2 regions of the Paenarthrobacter sp. NPDC091711 genome follow, and region 2 is predicted to be linked to the other one. Evidence: riboswitches for the same ligand, from Rfam matches in the RefSeq annotation. Region 2 holds a riboswitch; the other holds the start of a gene.
The links. Region 2 has a riboswitch for thiamine pyrophosphate ahead of ACIQH5_RS15490 (ECF transporter S component). Riboswitches for the same ligand answer to the same signal wherever they lie in the genome.
Positions count from the first base shown of each region.

Region 1: linked by a shared signal. The riboswitch ahead of thiD (bifunctional hydroxymethylpyrimidine kinase/phosphomethylpyrimidine kinase) and the one ahead of ACIQH5_RS15490 (ECF transporter S component) in region 2 are both predicted to bind thiamine pyrophosphate.

Region 1 is NZ_JBIVTF010000001.1:61,173-68,759, reverse strand. Features, by position in the region: gene proB (glutamate 5-kinase) at 1-393, opposite strand, end outside; gene obgE (GTPase ObgE) at 383-1,969, opposite strand; gene rpmA (50S ribosomal protein L27) at 2,124-2,387, opposite strand; gene rplU (50S ribosomal protein L21) at 2,450-2,758, opposite strand; gene thiD (bifunctional hydroxymethylpyrimidine kinase/phosphomethylpyrimidine kinase) at 3,158-4,693, opposite strand; TPP riboswitch at 4,684-4,782, opposite strand; gene ACIQH5_RS00330 (Rne/Rng family ribonuclease) at 4,966-7,587, opposite strand, start outside.
Region 2 is NZ_JBIVTF010000010.1:89,954-97,540, forward strand. Features, by position in the region: gene ACIQH5_RS15460 (Na+/H+ antiporter subunit D) at 1-1,506, shown strand, start outside; gene ACIQH5_RS15465 (Na+/H+ antiporter subunit E) at 1,503-2,069, shown strand; gene ACIQH5_RS15470 (monovalent cation/H+ antiporter complex subunit F) at 2,066-2,344, shown strand; gene mnhG (monovalent cation/H(+) antiporter subunit G) at 2,334-2,726, shown strand; gene ACIQH5_RS15480 (DUF4235 domain-containing protein) at 2,797-3,057, opposite strand; gene ACIQH5_RS15485 (NUDIX hydrolase) at 3,093-3,785, opposite strand; TPP riboswitch at 4,066-4,202, shown strand; gene ACIQH5_RS15490 (ECF transporter S component) at 4,278-4,898, shown strand; gene ACIQH5_RS15495 (ABC transporter ATP-binding protein) at 4,898-6,487, shown strand; gene ACIQH5_RS15500 (energy-coupling factor transporter transmembrane component T family protein) at 6,484-7,278, shown strand; gene ACIQH5_RS15505 (GNAT family N-acetyltransferase) at 7,361-7,587, opposite strand, start outside.

The DNA.
Region 1 (7,587 bases), on a different contig from region 2:
CGTTCGGCGCATGAGGTCATCGGCGGTTAGCAGAACCTGGCTCACTGTTACACCGTGGGCGTTGAAGGCCTGCGTGTACCGTGCCATCAGCAGTCCTTGCCCAACACTCGCTGCAGCCTGCTGCGTGGCCAGGTCCTTGGGCCGCTTGGCCAGGCCCAAGGGCGCAAGGCCGGCGGCGATGGCACCCGAGGAAACCAGGATGATCTCAGTACCTGCGTTGCGCTTTTCGGCGAGGGCATTGACCAGTCCGGTAAGGGACTTTTCGGAGATGCCTCCCTTGATGCTGGTCAGTGAGGAAGACCCCACTTTGACAACAATCCGCTTGGCGGTGGCAAGGGCCTGGCGTTCCAGGCCGTCAGCAGTGTCCGGAGCGTCGACGGTCCTAGTCGTCATCACCGGAATCCAGGTGGCTTTCCTTCACTGCCTGGGCGCGGCGGCCACTGACAGACTCAGTCCAAATACCTGCCTTGCGCTCAGCTTCAAGCTCGGCCCTCGCAGCAGCCTTGGCTTCGCGGCGCTCGATCTGCTCATCGCGCTTCTGTGAACGTGTGGGGCGGTCGCCGATGTCCGCAACGCGAATGTCGGTACCGCGGGGCGTTGCCAGCAGTTCTGCCCCGGCCATCATGGTGGGCTCCCAATCGAACACCACGCCATCGTCTTCACCGATGACTACGGTGTCGCCGGGCTTGGCGCCAACCTTGAAGAGCTCAGTTTCCACACCAAGCTTGGCAAGGCGGTCGGCAAGATAGCCGATGGCTTCCTCGTTGGTGAAGTCGGTCTGCTTGACCCAGCGCACAGGCTTCTCGCCGAGGACGCGGAACAGCGGCTCGAGGTTCTTCTCTTCGCGGCGGATCTTGAAGCCGGACTCGTTGACAGCGCGCGGACGCAGGACCGGAGGAGCCACCTTGGGCGGGGCTGTCTGCACGGCATCACGTGCGGCCTTGACGATTTCAGCCATGGCAAAGCCGAGCTGGCGCAAACCTTCGTGGCTTGTTGCCGATACTTCAAAAACCCGGTATCCGCGGGCTTCGAGGTCCGGGCGGACAAACTCGGCCATGTCCTTGCCGTCGGGAAGGTCCACTTTATTGAGAACCACAAGCTTGGGACGCTCGTTAAGGGGCACCACTTCACCGTCAACGCCGGCGTAGCTCATGTCCACTGCGTACTTCTCAAGTTCGGCCTCAATGATGGCGAGGTCTGAGAGAGGATCGCGGTCCGATTCAAGGGTTCCGCAATCGAGGACGTGCACCAGTGCGGCACAACGCTCCACGTGGCGCAAGAAGTTATGGCCCAGGCCTTTACCTTCACTGGCACCTTCAATCAGGCCGGGAACATCCGCAATAGTGAAACGGACCTCGCCTGCCTGCACCACGCCAAGGTTGGGAATGAGCGTGGTGAAGGGGTAGTCGGCAATCTTTGGCCGGGCAGCAGACATGGCTGCAATCAGGCTCGACTTACCGGCTGAGGGGAAACCAACCAAAGCGATATCTGCGATGGACTTCAGTTCCAGGACGACGTCACTGGATTCACCTTCGATGCCCAGCAGCGCAAATCCCGGTGCCCGGCGCTTTTGCGATGACAGGGAGGCGTTGCCGAGGCCGCCCTGGCCTCCGGCGGCTGCAATGTACTCAGTGCCCTCGCCAACGAGGTCAGCCAGGACTTCGCCGTCCTTGGTCTTGACCACGGTGCCATCAGGCACAGGAAGAATCAGGGTTTCACCGTTTTTGCCGCCGCGCCAGTCACCCATGCCGGGGCCGCCGTTGGTGGCGTGGCGGTGGGGAGCGTGGTGGTAATCGAGCAAAGTTGTGGTCTGGGCAGACACGCGAAGAATGACATCGCCGCCATTGCCACCGTTGCCGCCGTCAGGGCCGCCGAGCGGCTTGAACTTTTCCCGCTTGACAGAGACACAGCCGTGGCCGCCGGTTCCGCCGGATACGTGCAGGACTACCCGGTCTACAAAGCTCGCCACGTGGATCTCCTCAGTTGCTGTCTTACAGCGTTTGTTGCTGTTGCCAGCGCTGTTGCAAAAACCAGTGCGCTACAGCGCCCTAGTCGATTGTAATGCGGTTAAAAGAACGGTGGAGCGGGCCGTTTGGCCCGCTCCACCGGTTCAGAACTTGTTGTTACTCTGCAGCTGCAGCAGCAACAATGTTCACTACGCGACGGCCGCGGCGAGTACCAAACTCAACCGCACCGGCCTGCAGTGCGAACAGGGTGTCGTCGCCACCGCGACCGACGCCTGCGCCGGGGTGGAAATGGGTTCCACGCTGGCGAACGATGATCTCGCCAGCGGAAACTACCTGACCACCGAAACGCTTGACGCCCAGGTACTGAGCGTTGGAGTCACGACCGTTGCGAGTGGAACTCGCGCCTTTTTTGTGTGCCATGTGAAATGCCTGCCTCTAAATTTCTGGGGAAACTGAAAAACCTGAACAGCGGGTAACGAAAGTTACGCGATGCTGGTGATCTTGATCTTGGTCAGTTCCTGACGGTGACCCTGACGCTTCCGGTAGCCGGTCTTGTTCTTGAACTTCTGGATGACGATCTTCGGACCACGGAGGTCCTCGAGGATCTCAGCCGTGACCTTGACGTTGGCCAGTTCCGCAGCTGCGGAGGTGACCTTCTCGCCATCAACCAGGAGCAATGCGGGCAGCTCAAGCGTGCTACCGGCTCCACCGGGGACGCGGTTCAGCGTTACGTAGTCTCCAACGGAAACTTTTTCTTGGCGGCCGCCTGCGCGGACAATCGCGTACACCACTTGGGTACTCACTTCTCTCGACGTTTATTACAAAATTTGCGTGCGGAACCTTGGACCGGAATCAGGCCTGGTTCGCGCTGTGCCTCAACGCCGTGGACTTCTGATCGAAGTCCGCGAGTCATCCCATGAACAATTCCAAGGGGCATAACCCAAGTGTTGGCGTAAGCACCGAAGATCAAGATTACGCTAGTTTGACCTTCAGCTGCAAATGAGGCCGGGTCCGGAGGCTACCTCGTGACTTGCGTCACTATTTGTAACGGACTCTCCCGGCACCGTGCCCATACAGCTTACAGGGTTTAGGCGAGATTAACGCGATTCGGCCACCGACGCGCGGACGTCTCCATGCAATTAACCTCTATAGGCCCTGGGAGACCTGCTGACACAGGGCCTTGGGAAAGCTCAAGCAAACAGCCTGGGCGCATCGAAGAACGCGGTCTCGTAGCGGCAAGACTGGGTGAAGGCCTCCATCATGGCGGCCCTCTCCGTGCCGGAAGCCGCGATCGCCGCAGCATCAGTGAGATTGATCGCTTTCCGCGTTGCCGCAGCGAAGTCCTCGTCGGCATAGGTCTTCAGCCAGTCCGCGTAAGAATGATCTGTGGGGGCTCCGGCATCCACATAGGCAGCATGGAGCTGCTGACCCACCTCCGCGTACAACCAGTAACAAGGCAGGATCGCGGCGAGGACCACGGCGTAACTGCCGGAAGCGGACGTTGCCAGCAAATGATCCACGTAGGACTTGGTGACAGGCCCGGTTCCCGCGGGCGCCTCGCGGGTGCTGAGCCAGTTCCTGTGTAACTCCGATTCAACCTCCAGGCACTGCTGTGATGCCTTGGCCCAGAACAGCTGTTCTTCTTCCGTGGGGGCAAGGGCGCCAGCACGTGCCAGGACCCTGGAGTAGCCGTTGAGGTAGATCGCATCCTGGGCGAGGTAGTAATTGAAATCACGTTCAGGAAGGTCGCCGGATTGGAGCTGTTGAATGAAAGCAAGCCCGTAGATGGATTCGAGTTCCGGAACGGCAGCCTTCCACATCGTCGCCGCAAAGGCGCCCGGCGCTGATACCTGCTGGAGGCCATGGAAGTGATTCACCGGCCCGTTCCCCTGCCCGACCTGAAGGTCCTCTGAGGTTGTCAACGCCCCCAGCAGCCATGGTTTTACCTCCCGCAGTGAAGCCTCCCAGTTACCCGTGCGGGCTTGGACCGTGGCCAAGGCGGAAGATAAGGAGCAACCGGTTCCGTGGCTGTTGAGCGTCGCGACGCGGGGACCCACCACCTCGACCACGTCGCGCGACAGCAGGCCGGTGGTGTTCACCAAGGCATCCGGGCATTCCGGGCCCGGCAAATGGCCGCCTTTGACCAGCACAGTGTTTCCGTACTCCGCAGCGAGCCGCTTTCCCTGCTCCAGCGCCGAAGCCCAGTCAGCGGCCTCCGGCTCCCCCAGCAACATGGCGAGCTCCGGAATGTTGGGGGTAATGAGGTCAGCCAGTGGAAGCAACGAACGCAGGGCATTCTCTGCAGACTCCCGGAGCAGCCGGTCACCACTCGTGGCCACCATCACCGGATCAAGGACCACGACGGCGGGGCGCACCTCTTCGAGCCAAGCCCGGACCTGCTCAATGACTGCAGCATCGCCAAGCATTCCGATCTTGACGGCATCGATGGTGATGTCGCCGCTGATGGCCTCCAGTTGCTGACGCAGGAAGTGCGCTGGAGGGACGTGGACGGCACTGACTCCCACAGTGTTTTGCGCGGTGAGAGCAGTTATGGCAGCCATGCCGTACCCGCCCAGCGCTGCAATGCTCTTGAGGTCCGCCTGAATTCCGGCACCGCCTGACGGATCTGAGCCGGCAATGCTCAGAACCCGTGGGATGGGCCGTGCTGTGGACTGATCGTCGGAGGCGTCCAGGGGGTACACAGATGAGTATGTTGATGCAGTCATGAGGACATCCCTTCGCCGGTGCTAACCGGACAGGTTCAACGGGTCTGGATCTCAGCCTGGCCCAACGCCCGGCACCCCGTGTCAGTCCCCAAGCCTAACCGGGAAGCAAGGAGCGCGGGAACCGGACCACGTCAGAGCCCGGATATGACCCTGGACGGGCCCGTGCCGTGAAGTGAAGGGACGCAAAAGGGCCCTGTACTCATCCGCCAAAGGCAGTTAGTACAGGGCCCTCTCAACCGCTGTTTACTGGGATTAGAGCGGCTTGTCCTTTGTTAGAGCTCCGACGCCGGGACTCCGACGCCAAGGATGATGGGCTCGTCCGCCGAAACCTTCTTGACTGGCTCAACGAGCGCCTTGGCCTCATGGGCCGTGCCTCGCGTGGCCGACGCCGTCACCTCATGGTGTTCGACGCTGGTTTCGTTGGCCGCACCCTGGGCCCTGCTGGCACTCCGGTTCCGACGGCCACGACGACCCCGCGGAGCTGAAGCAGACTCGGGGTCCTCCTCTGCAGGCCGTGCCGGAGCACTGGTCTGCGAAGACACCACGGCTTCTTCCTCAGGAGCCGGAGCAGCGCCAAGGTGGGAGAACGCTTCTGCCAAGAGATCAAGACTCATGGCCGGCTTGGCAGCCTGCGGTTCCTCGTGGTGCTCCACGAAGGGCAAGGCAACTTCTTCCCCGCCGAAGCGCAGGACTGGAGTGGACCGTGCCTCTTGGACAGCGGCTTCACGGGCAGTCGCTGCCGCTTCGTCGGTGACTGCGGTTCCGGATACGGGACTGTCCGTCTGGTGCTGGCCGGCAACTCGTGCCTGCTCTTCCGCGCGGTGAACTTCGTCGTCGTGCAGGTGTGCGGCGTGTGCTGCGGCTGCGATGGTGGCCAAGGCAGCCCTGGTGGCCTCGGCCTTGGCTTGACGGGCAGGATCCTGAGGTTCAGCCGGGGTTGCAGGGGCAACCGGGGCGGACGTCGTCGGATGGACCTGCGCAGGGGTCTCGGCAATGGCCTGTCCCCCGCCCTTACCGCGGCGGCGCTTCCGTTCGGTCCGTGCAGCGGGCTGCTGCACCTCGGTGTGCGGGCGGTGATGCTCTGCAGCTACCGCATTGGCGCGGCGGTGCTCAACGGGTTCGTCGTGCGTGACGACGCCTCGTCCGGCACAGTGCTCGCACTGCTCTCCGAAGACCTCAAGAAGGCCGGTGCCCATGCGCTTGCGTGTCATCTGGACCAAGCCCAGGGACGTCACTTCGGCCACCTGGTGCTTGGTGCGGTCGCGGCCAAGGCATTCAACCATGCGTCGCAGGACGAGGTCACGGTTGGATTCCAAGACCATGTCAATGAAGTCGATGACGATGATGCCGCCGATGTCGCGCAGGCGGAGCTGGCGAACCACTTCTTCGGCCGCTTCGAGGTTGTTTTTGGTGACCGTTTCTTCAAGGTTTCCGCCACTGCCGGTGAACTTGCCGGTGTTGACGTCCACCACGGTCATGGCCTCGGTGCGGTCAATGACCAACGAACCACCGGACGGCAGGAAGACCTTCCGTTCCAGGGCCTTATGGATCTGCTCGTCGATGCGCCATGCAGCAAAGATGTCCTGGTCCTTGGTCCACTTTTCAAGGCGTCCCACGAGGTCCGGTGCAACGTAGGTGACATAAGCCTCGATGGTGTCCCAGGCGTCGTCACCGGAGACGATCAGCTTGGAGAAGTCCTCGTTGAAGACATCGCGAACCACCTTGATGGTGAGATCGGGCTCTCCGTACAGGAGTTCAGGAGCCAGGACCTTGGTGGACGAGGCTTGCCCTTCGATGCCTTCCCATTGTGCGCGCAGACGGTTGATGTCGTGCGTCAGTTCTTCCTCCGACGCACCTTCAGCAGCTGTGCGGACAATGACACCGGCGTTTTCCGGCAAGCGGTCCTTCAGGATGCGCTTGAGGCGGTTGCGTTCGACGTCGGGCAGCTTGCGGGAGATTCCGGTCATCGAACCACCGGGAACGTAGACCAAGTAGCGGCCCGGCAGGGAGATCTGGCTGGTGAGGCGGGCACCCTTGTGACCCACGGGGTCTTTGGTGACCTGAACAAGGACGGAGTCTCCGGACTTCAGGGCGTTCTCGATCCGGCGCGGCTGGCCTTCAAGGTTGACCGCGTCCCAGTTGACTTCACCTGCGTACAGGACGGCGTTGCGGCCACGTCCGATGTCCACGAAAGCAGCTTCCATGGACGGCAGCACGTTCTGGACCTTACCCAAGTACACATTGCCGATCAGGGAGTCCTGCTGGGTCTTGGACACGAAGTGCTCAGCGAGCACACCGTCTTCCAAAACACCGATCTGGATTCTATCGTCACGCTGGCGGACGATCATTTGGCGGTCCACCGACTCGCGGCGGGCAAGGAACTCGGCCTCGGTAATGACCTGGCGGCGGCGTCCGGTTTCCCGGGACTCGCGGCGCCGCTGCTTCTTGGCCTCCAACCTGGTGGAGCCCTTGACGCCCGTCACGCGGTTGGACGGAGCCGCCTCGGTGATGGGGCGGGGTGCGCGAACGCGCGTGACCGTGTTGGGGGGATCGTCATCCGAGCCTCCGGTCAGTTCAAGATCCTGATCTCCACGACGACGGCGACGACGACGACGCGACGTCACGCCTTCTTCAAGAGCCTCAGCTGCCGGCGCTTCCTCGTCCTCCGACTCGGCGCCGTCTTCAGTCTCATTCTCGTCGCGTTCGGTTCCGCGGCGACCTCGGCGGCCACGGCTCCTGCGGCGACGACGACTACCCGCGTCTTCGAGCTCGCCCTCAGCACTGGCCTCGGCTTCTTCTTCGGGCTCTTCGGCTTTCTCTTCCACCGCGGCCACGCGGGGAACCGTGGTGAGGTCAGGTGCCTGGAAAATCATGGAGGTGATGGACACAGGCTC
Region 2 (7,587 bases):
GGCATCCTCAGTGCAACCCTCCTGCTCGAATGCCTACTCCTGATCTCTGTCTGGGACGGGGGTACCACCTCGGTCACTTTGGGCGGATGGTTGCCGCCGTGGGGCGTGGTCCTGGTGGTGGACCAGTTCTCCTCGCTCATGCTGGTGGTCTCCACCGTGGTGAGCCTGGCGGTGTTGATCTACGCAACGGGGCAGGGTATGGCCGACGGCGACCAGGAAGCCCCGGTCTCGATCTTCCACCCCACCTACCTGATCCTGGTGGCGGGCGTTTCCAACGCGTTCCTGACCGGTGACCTCTTCAACCTTTACGTCGGTTTCGAGATCCTGCTGACAGCAAGCTACGTCTTGATGACGCTGGGTGGGACGGGTCCGCGCATCCGTGCAGGCGTCACGTACGTGGTGGTTTCCGTGGTGTCCTCCGTGCTGTTCCTCATTGCCATCGCCATGATTTACGGGGCCACCGGAACCATCACCATGGCGGACCTGGCCATCAAGCTGGCCGAGTTGGATCAAGGTACCCAGAACCTGCTGCACGTGATGCTGCTGGTGGCGTTCGGCATCAAGGCAGCCGTCTTCCCCCTGTCCTTCTGGCTTCCGGACTCTTATCCCACCGCCCCCGCTCCAGTGACCGCCGTGTTCGCGGGCTTGCTGACCAAAGTGGGCGTCTACGCAATGGTCCGCACGGAAACTCTCCTGTTCCCGGGGGACACGCTCAATGTCCCGCTGATGGTGGTGGCGTTATTGACCATGATTGTCGGAATTCTGGGTGCCCTGGCCCAGAGCGACATCAAACGTCTCCTGTCCTTCACCCTGGTGAGCCATATTGGTTACATGGTGTTTGGCCTCGCCATGAGCTCCGTGGCCGGGCTGGGCGCCGCGGTCTTCTACGTAGCCCACCACATCACCGTCCAGACCAGTTTGTTCCTGGTCACGGGACTCATTGAGCGGCGTGGTGGAAGTTCTTCCATTGACCGTTTGGGTGGCTTGGCGAAGCTCTCTCCGCTGCTGGCCTTGCTGTTCTTTATCCCCGCAATGAACTTGGCAGGCATTCCGCCGTTCTCAGGTTTCCTTGGAAAGCTGGGGCTGCTGCAAGCAGGTGTGGAGCTGGGGACGCCGTTGGCGATCACGTTGGTGGTGGGTGGCGTGGTCACCAGCCTGCTGACACTGCTGGCGATCGCCCGCGTCTGGAACAGGGCGTTCTGGCGCAAGCCGGAGGACGCTGAGTACCCGGACCCCGTGTTGAAAACCCCGGGGAACGTGGGAGTACTTCCGCGGACCATGGTGGGATCCACGGCTGGACTGGTGGTGTTCGGTGTTGCACTGACGGTCTTTGCAGGTCCGTTGTTCAGGGTTGCTGACGGGTCCGCCGGGATCATGTTGGACCGTTCGGCGTATATCCACTCGGTTCTGGGGGACTCCGTTGTGGTGCCACCGTTGGCTCAGAAGGGTGAAACGCAGAAGGACCAGAGCCCAGCGGATGATGCACGGACGGGGGAAGCCAAATGAGCCGTAAACCGATCTCGTTCCGCACTGAACTGCCCCTCCTGATCTGGCTGGTGATTGTGTGGGGTGCCTTGTGGCGGGACTTCAGCCCGGGCAACCTCCTGTTCGGCGCCTTGATTGCCGTGCTGGTGGCCAAATTCTTCTACCTACCGCCGGTGGAGCTCAGCGGCAGGTTCAACGTCCTGCGCGCCATACCTTTTGCCCTGATGTTCCTCGCCAAAGTGGTGGCAGCGAGCTTCCTGGTGCTGTACCTCGCTGTAGCCAAAGGGCCCAGGGTCCGCAGCGCCGTCGTCGCCGTCCCGTTGCGGAGCCATTCCGATCTCATGGTGACGGCCACCGGTCACGTCATCTCGCTGATCCCCGGCTCCCTGGTGGTGGAGGTGGACCGTTCCACTTCCACGTTGTACCTGCACGCACTCAACATTTATGAAGAGGCGGACATCGACAAAATTCGTCAGGAAACCCAAGACATTGAGGCAGGGCTGATCCGCATTATGGGTACGCGCGAAGAAGTCGAGGCACTCAGAGCCGAACAGCGTCCGGGGCTGGAAGGGGCAGCGCTGTGAAGGAAGTAGTCCTGGTGGTAACCGCCGTGATCCTCAGCCTGGCTGCCGCGGGTGCGATTGTCCGCATCGCCGTCGGGCCTTCCCTCTTGGACAGGGTCCTGGCATCAGATGTTTTGCTGGCCATCCTCGGTGCTGCCCTGGCGATCGACATGGCGCTGAACAAGCACCTGAACAACCTGATGCTGCTGGTAGCCCTGGCGGTGATCGGGTTCATTGGCTCGGTGACCGTTGCCCGGTTCGTGGCCGAGCGGAGGGAACAGAACAATGAGTCCTGACGCCTCCGGTCTTGACGTTGTCATTGATGCTGTCACCGCTGTGTTCCTGGTAGTGGGAGCCCTCATGTCCCTCGGTGCAGCCATTGGTCTGCTGAGATTCCCGGACCTCATGAGCCGCATGCACGCAGCCACCAAACCGCAGGTCCTGGGGCTGTTCCTCATGTTGGCCGCGATCGGACTCCAGATGCGCACATGGTGGGTGTGGCCGGTTCTGTTGGTGGCATGGATTTTCCAGCTCCTCACAGCGCCAGTGTCCGCGCACATGGTGGGCCGCTCCGCGTACCGCACCAAGCATGGACACCGCGAAAAGCTCACCAAGGATGAACTGGAGGCCGTGGTCCAAAGGGCGGCTGCCGGCCAGGAACCCGGGAGCGACAACTAAACTGCGATAAACAAAAACAAGCGCGGGCCCACTACAGCGGACCCGCGCTTGTTTGTTCTCTGGCTGATATCTAGACGATGTCCTGGGACTTGGCGAAGCGGGCGATGGCACGCTGCGTTCCGCGGTTGGCGAGGACCTGGATGAGGGTGCTCACGAACGCGGAAATCAAGGCAAAAGTCAGGGCCGAGCGCAGGCTCGTCTCCACGTCATCGTTGCCTGTGGGCGGCTTGTTGCCGGTGGCTTTTTCCCACCCTTTGTTGACGAGTTTGGTTCCGACGAAGCCCGCTCCGAGGCTCACTCCGGTACCCAGTAGCTTGAGGAAGAGATTCATGTCCCCAGCCTAGCTGCAACGCAGGGCGAACACTGTCAGCGGCGGTTTTCCCGTTCCTTCAGGAACGCGGCCATGGAGCCAACCGGCGCCAGGACCGGGACAACCGTGTGTTCGGCCGACCATACGTGGTCCACCGTCAGGAACCCGGAAATTTCCTTGAGCAGGTAATACGTGGGTGGCATCAGCTTCAGGGTGCCCGCCGCCTCGGAGGCGAGAATTCCGGCCACCGGCATCCAGAGTGATTTCCAGGCCTCCGTGGTTTGGTGCTGGGGCTCAGCCCCTGGGGCGGGCTTGGCGACGTAGAAGTAGGTGTCGAAGCGCTTGGGCATGTCCGTCGGGGTAACCCAGTTGGCCCAGGGACGGAGATCAGCGGCGTTGATGTTCAGTCCGGCTTCTTCACGGACTTCGCGGATTGCGGCTGTCAGCACTGTCCCGGCATTCCTCGCTGCTTCGCCCGGCTCCGCCCCGATGGAGCTCTGGTTCCAGTCTGCCGAGTGCCGTTCGAGCAGTTCCGCCGGGTAGTCCCACCCGGACCCGTCCGCAGAGTCCACGCGTCCTCCCGGGAAGACCACCATGCCAGCGGCGAAGTCCATGGTGTCCACCCTGTGCTGGACGAACGCTTCGAGCCCGTCCGGGGCGTCGCGGAGCAAGATAACGCTTGCGGCGAGACGTGGTTGCGGCACAGTGCCCTCAGTGCTGGGTGGGTCCTGCTTGGGAAGGTCAGTCATGAAATGTGCCCCTTTGCCGCGGTGACGTCTGCTGGTTCATTCTCTCAGGTCCGGCTGTGGGGCCTGGTGTGCGTGCCAAAACGCGGGGGGAGGGCGCAGAGCGGGCCTCGCAACGCACCCCGTACTCGTTGTGGGGCCTGGTGTGCGTGCCAAAACGCGGGGGGAGGGCGTAGAGCGGGCCTCGCAACGCACCCCGCAGCCCCCGGAAGGCGATTGTGACTGGACAGCAACACCCGCCACGGGCTCAGGTGTAAACTGAACCAGCCCATCAGGGCAGATTTGATAACGACAGGGGAGCGCCGCCGTCGGACCCTGCAGAGATGCAGGAGACGCGAGGGCGCTGAGAGTGCGGACAGCCGCAGACCCTCGAACCTGATCCGGTTAGTACCGGCGCAAGGGAGTCGAGCTTCTCAGAGTGTCCGGATCCGGGGGGCGCAGGCCAACCGGGTTGCGGGGAGCACTTTCCCCTCCTGTAACCTCAGGAGGCAGAAAATGACCACGGTAAACGTGAAGAAGACCAGTTATAACTGGCGTGTTGTAGACATTGTTGTGGCGGCTTTGATCGCTATTGCCGGCGGCGTGATCTTCTGGGCATGGTCCCAAGGCGCGGCACTGGTATCCATCCCCATGAACGCGACGTATCCGCCGCTCACCGGTCTGATCGCCGGTGGGTGGATGATCCCCGCTGTCCTGGGCATGCTCATTATCCGCAAGCCGGGTGCAGCGCTGTTCTGCGAAGCTGTGGCCGCCACGGGCGAGCTCATCATGGGTTCGCAGTACGGCACCACTGTGCTCATCTCCGGCATTCTGCAGGGACTGGGCGCCGAGCTCATCTTCGCTGCGTTCCGGTACAAGAAGTTCAACCTGCCCACGGCCCTCCTCGCGGGCGCTGGCGCGGGCCTCTTCTGCGGTTTGAACGACTCCTTCCTGCCCTGGGGCTGGAACATCGCCTACGAGGCGGTGGACAAGCTGGCGTACATCACCTTCACCACCATTTCCGGGGCGATCATCGCGGGCGCACTCTCCTGGGCTGCGACGCGCGGCTTGGCGAAGACCGGCGTGCTGAGCTCCTTCGCCTCGCGCAAGGCCGCTTCGGAGCCAGTTTTCAACTGATGTCCGCCACGCAAAACGGCGCGGTGCGGCCTGCCGCCATCTCAGCCGAGGGCTGGGGGTGGCGGCATTCCGGCCGGGCCCAAGCCGCCATTCAGGGCCTCGACCTTCGGATTGAACCGGGGGAGCGGGTGCTGCTGCTGGGTCCTTCCGGCGCCGGCAAGTCCACGCTACTGCATGCCTTGGCGGGCGTGCTGGGTGACGAGGAAGACGACTCGGATGAAACCGGCTCACTGCTGATCGACGGCGTTGCTCCCCGTGAGCAGCGTGGCCGCGCCGGGCTGATGCAGCAGGACCCGGAAACGCAGGTGGTCCTCTCCCGGGTGGGGGACGACGTCGCGTTCGGTGCGGAGAACCTGGCCGTCCCGCGGGAGGAGATCTGGGCGCGCGTCCATGAAGCGCTCGACGACGTCGGCTTGCGTACCGCGGCAGGCGGCGGTTTGGCGTTGGATCACCCGACGGCGGCACTCTCCGGAGGCCAGAAGCAGCGCCTTGCGCTGGCAGGCATTTTGGCGATGCGACCCGGCCTGATCCTGTTGGACGAACCTACGGCCAACTTGGATCCGGCCGGCGTTCTGGAGGTCCGTGATGCGGTAGGGCGGTGCCTGGACAAGACCGGCGCCACCCTTGTTGTGGTGGAACACCGCGTATCCGTGTGGAAGGACCTGGTGGACCGGATTGTGGTCCTGCAGCCGGGGTCAACCGCGGCTCACGGCTCCGCTGGCGCAGCCGGGGCCACAGGGGGAGTCCTCCTGGACGGCCCGCCGGATCACGTCCTTTCAGAAGCCCGCAGCATGCTCATGTCAGCCGGCGTCTGGGTGCCTGGATACGTCCCGGCAACCCGGGAGCGCAGCAACGAGACCCACGCCGCACAGCTACTTCTCGCGTCGCAGGACCTCGCTGTTTCCCGGGAAAAGCCACGACGCAAGGGCTTCAAGACCATCCCGCCCGTGCCGGTTCAGATGGGCATCAGCGCACAGGTCAGGGCCGGCCAGGCACTGACCATCACGGGTCCGAATGGTGCCGGCAAGTCCACTTTTGCGCTCACGTTGGCCGGTCTTCTGGCGCCGGTGGACGGCAAGGTCAGTGCCGCCGTCGAGCTTTCCGAGGGCGCCGGCATTGATCCGTACAAGTGGAAAGCCGAGCAGTTGATTTCCCGCATTGGGACGGTTTTTCAGGAACCTGAACACCAGTTCGTTACGGGCAACGTCCTGGATGAGCTCATGTTTGGTCCGAAGCATCTTGGCCACGGCGAGGACCGCGTGGATGAACTGCTGGAGCGCTTGCGGTTGACGCACCTGGTGGATGCCAACCCGTACACGTTGTCCGGCGGGGAGAAGAGGCGACTCTCGGTGGCCACGGTCCTCGCGGCCCATCCGAAAGTGCTTGTCCTGGACGAGCCCACGTTCGGTCAGGACGCTAACACCTGGGCAGAACTGGCGTCGTTCCTTTCCGAGCTGCTGGACGCCGGAACCGCGGTGGTCTCCGTGACCCACGACCAAGAATTCAGTGCCGTGCTCGGCGGAACGGAATTGCGGCTCGGCCCGGTCCAACAGGGTGAAGCCACGCGTCAGGAAGCGGGTGCAGCATGAGGGACGCCCTGAACCTGCGCGGGAACCACGCCCTCCTGACCAAAGCCAACCCTTTGGCCAAGTTCGCGTCCGTCTTCCTGATTTCCCTGGTGCTGGCCTTGTCCATCGACTGGGTCTCCGCCTCCACGGCACTCCTTGCGGAACTGGCGCTCTTCCCGCTGGCCGGACTCACCCTCAGGCTTCTGTGGCAGCGGGCCTGGCCCTTGATCATCGCGGCAGCGATCGGCGGCTGGAGCACCGCAATTGTGGCGGCGGACAGCGGCGCTGTACTGCTCGACGTCGGACTCTGGTCCATCAGCGAAGGTTCCCTGGAGCTGGGGCTGGGTTTCATGCTGCGCGGCTTGGCGATTGCGTTGCCGGCGATCCTTCTGATGACCTGCACCGATCCCACCGACTTGGCTGATGCCTTGGCGCAGAAGGCAAAGCTGCCGCACCGCTTTGTCCTGGGCTCCCTCGCGGCGATGCGGCTGGTGGGGCTGATGGCTGAGGAATGGCAAACAATCGGAATGGCCCGCCGGGCCCGTGGCGTGGGGTCCCAAGGCAGCCCGTTCCAACGGCTGAAAGCAACCCTCGGCCAGAGCTTTGGCCTGTTGGTCCAAGCCGTCCGCAGGGCTTCCCGGCTGGCAGTGACCATGGAAGCACGCGGTTTCGGCGGCGGGCAACGGACGTGGGCGCGTGAATCCAAGTACTCGATGCTGGATGCGTGGGTGGTCCTCGGCGGACTGGTCATCGCAGCCGGTGCGGTGCTGACGGCCGTAGGGACCGGAACCTGGAGTTTCGTCTGGCGCTAGCGCTGTAGGCGTTGGTGAGCTGGCACCAAGCGTGCCGCCGGCCTGTTGGGGGCGCCGGCGGCACTTCGCTGTTCAGAGGTGGTTATGGCGCCTGCTGCTCCTGGATTTCGTCGAACCCTGCGCGGGTCAAGAAGCCCAACTGGGCTTCCTTCTCAGCGAGCTGAATGATGGGACCCAGCTCAAAACACGTCGCTTCCAGGCGCCGGAGGGCCTTGGCGTTGCGGGAGTCCGGCTCCACCACAATCCGGTCCTTGCCCGGCAGGGAGAACATGTACTTGATCAGGGACGTGCCAAGCTTCGGCGTGAAGT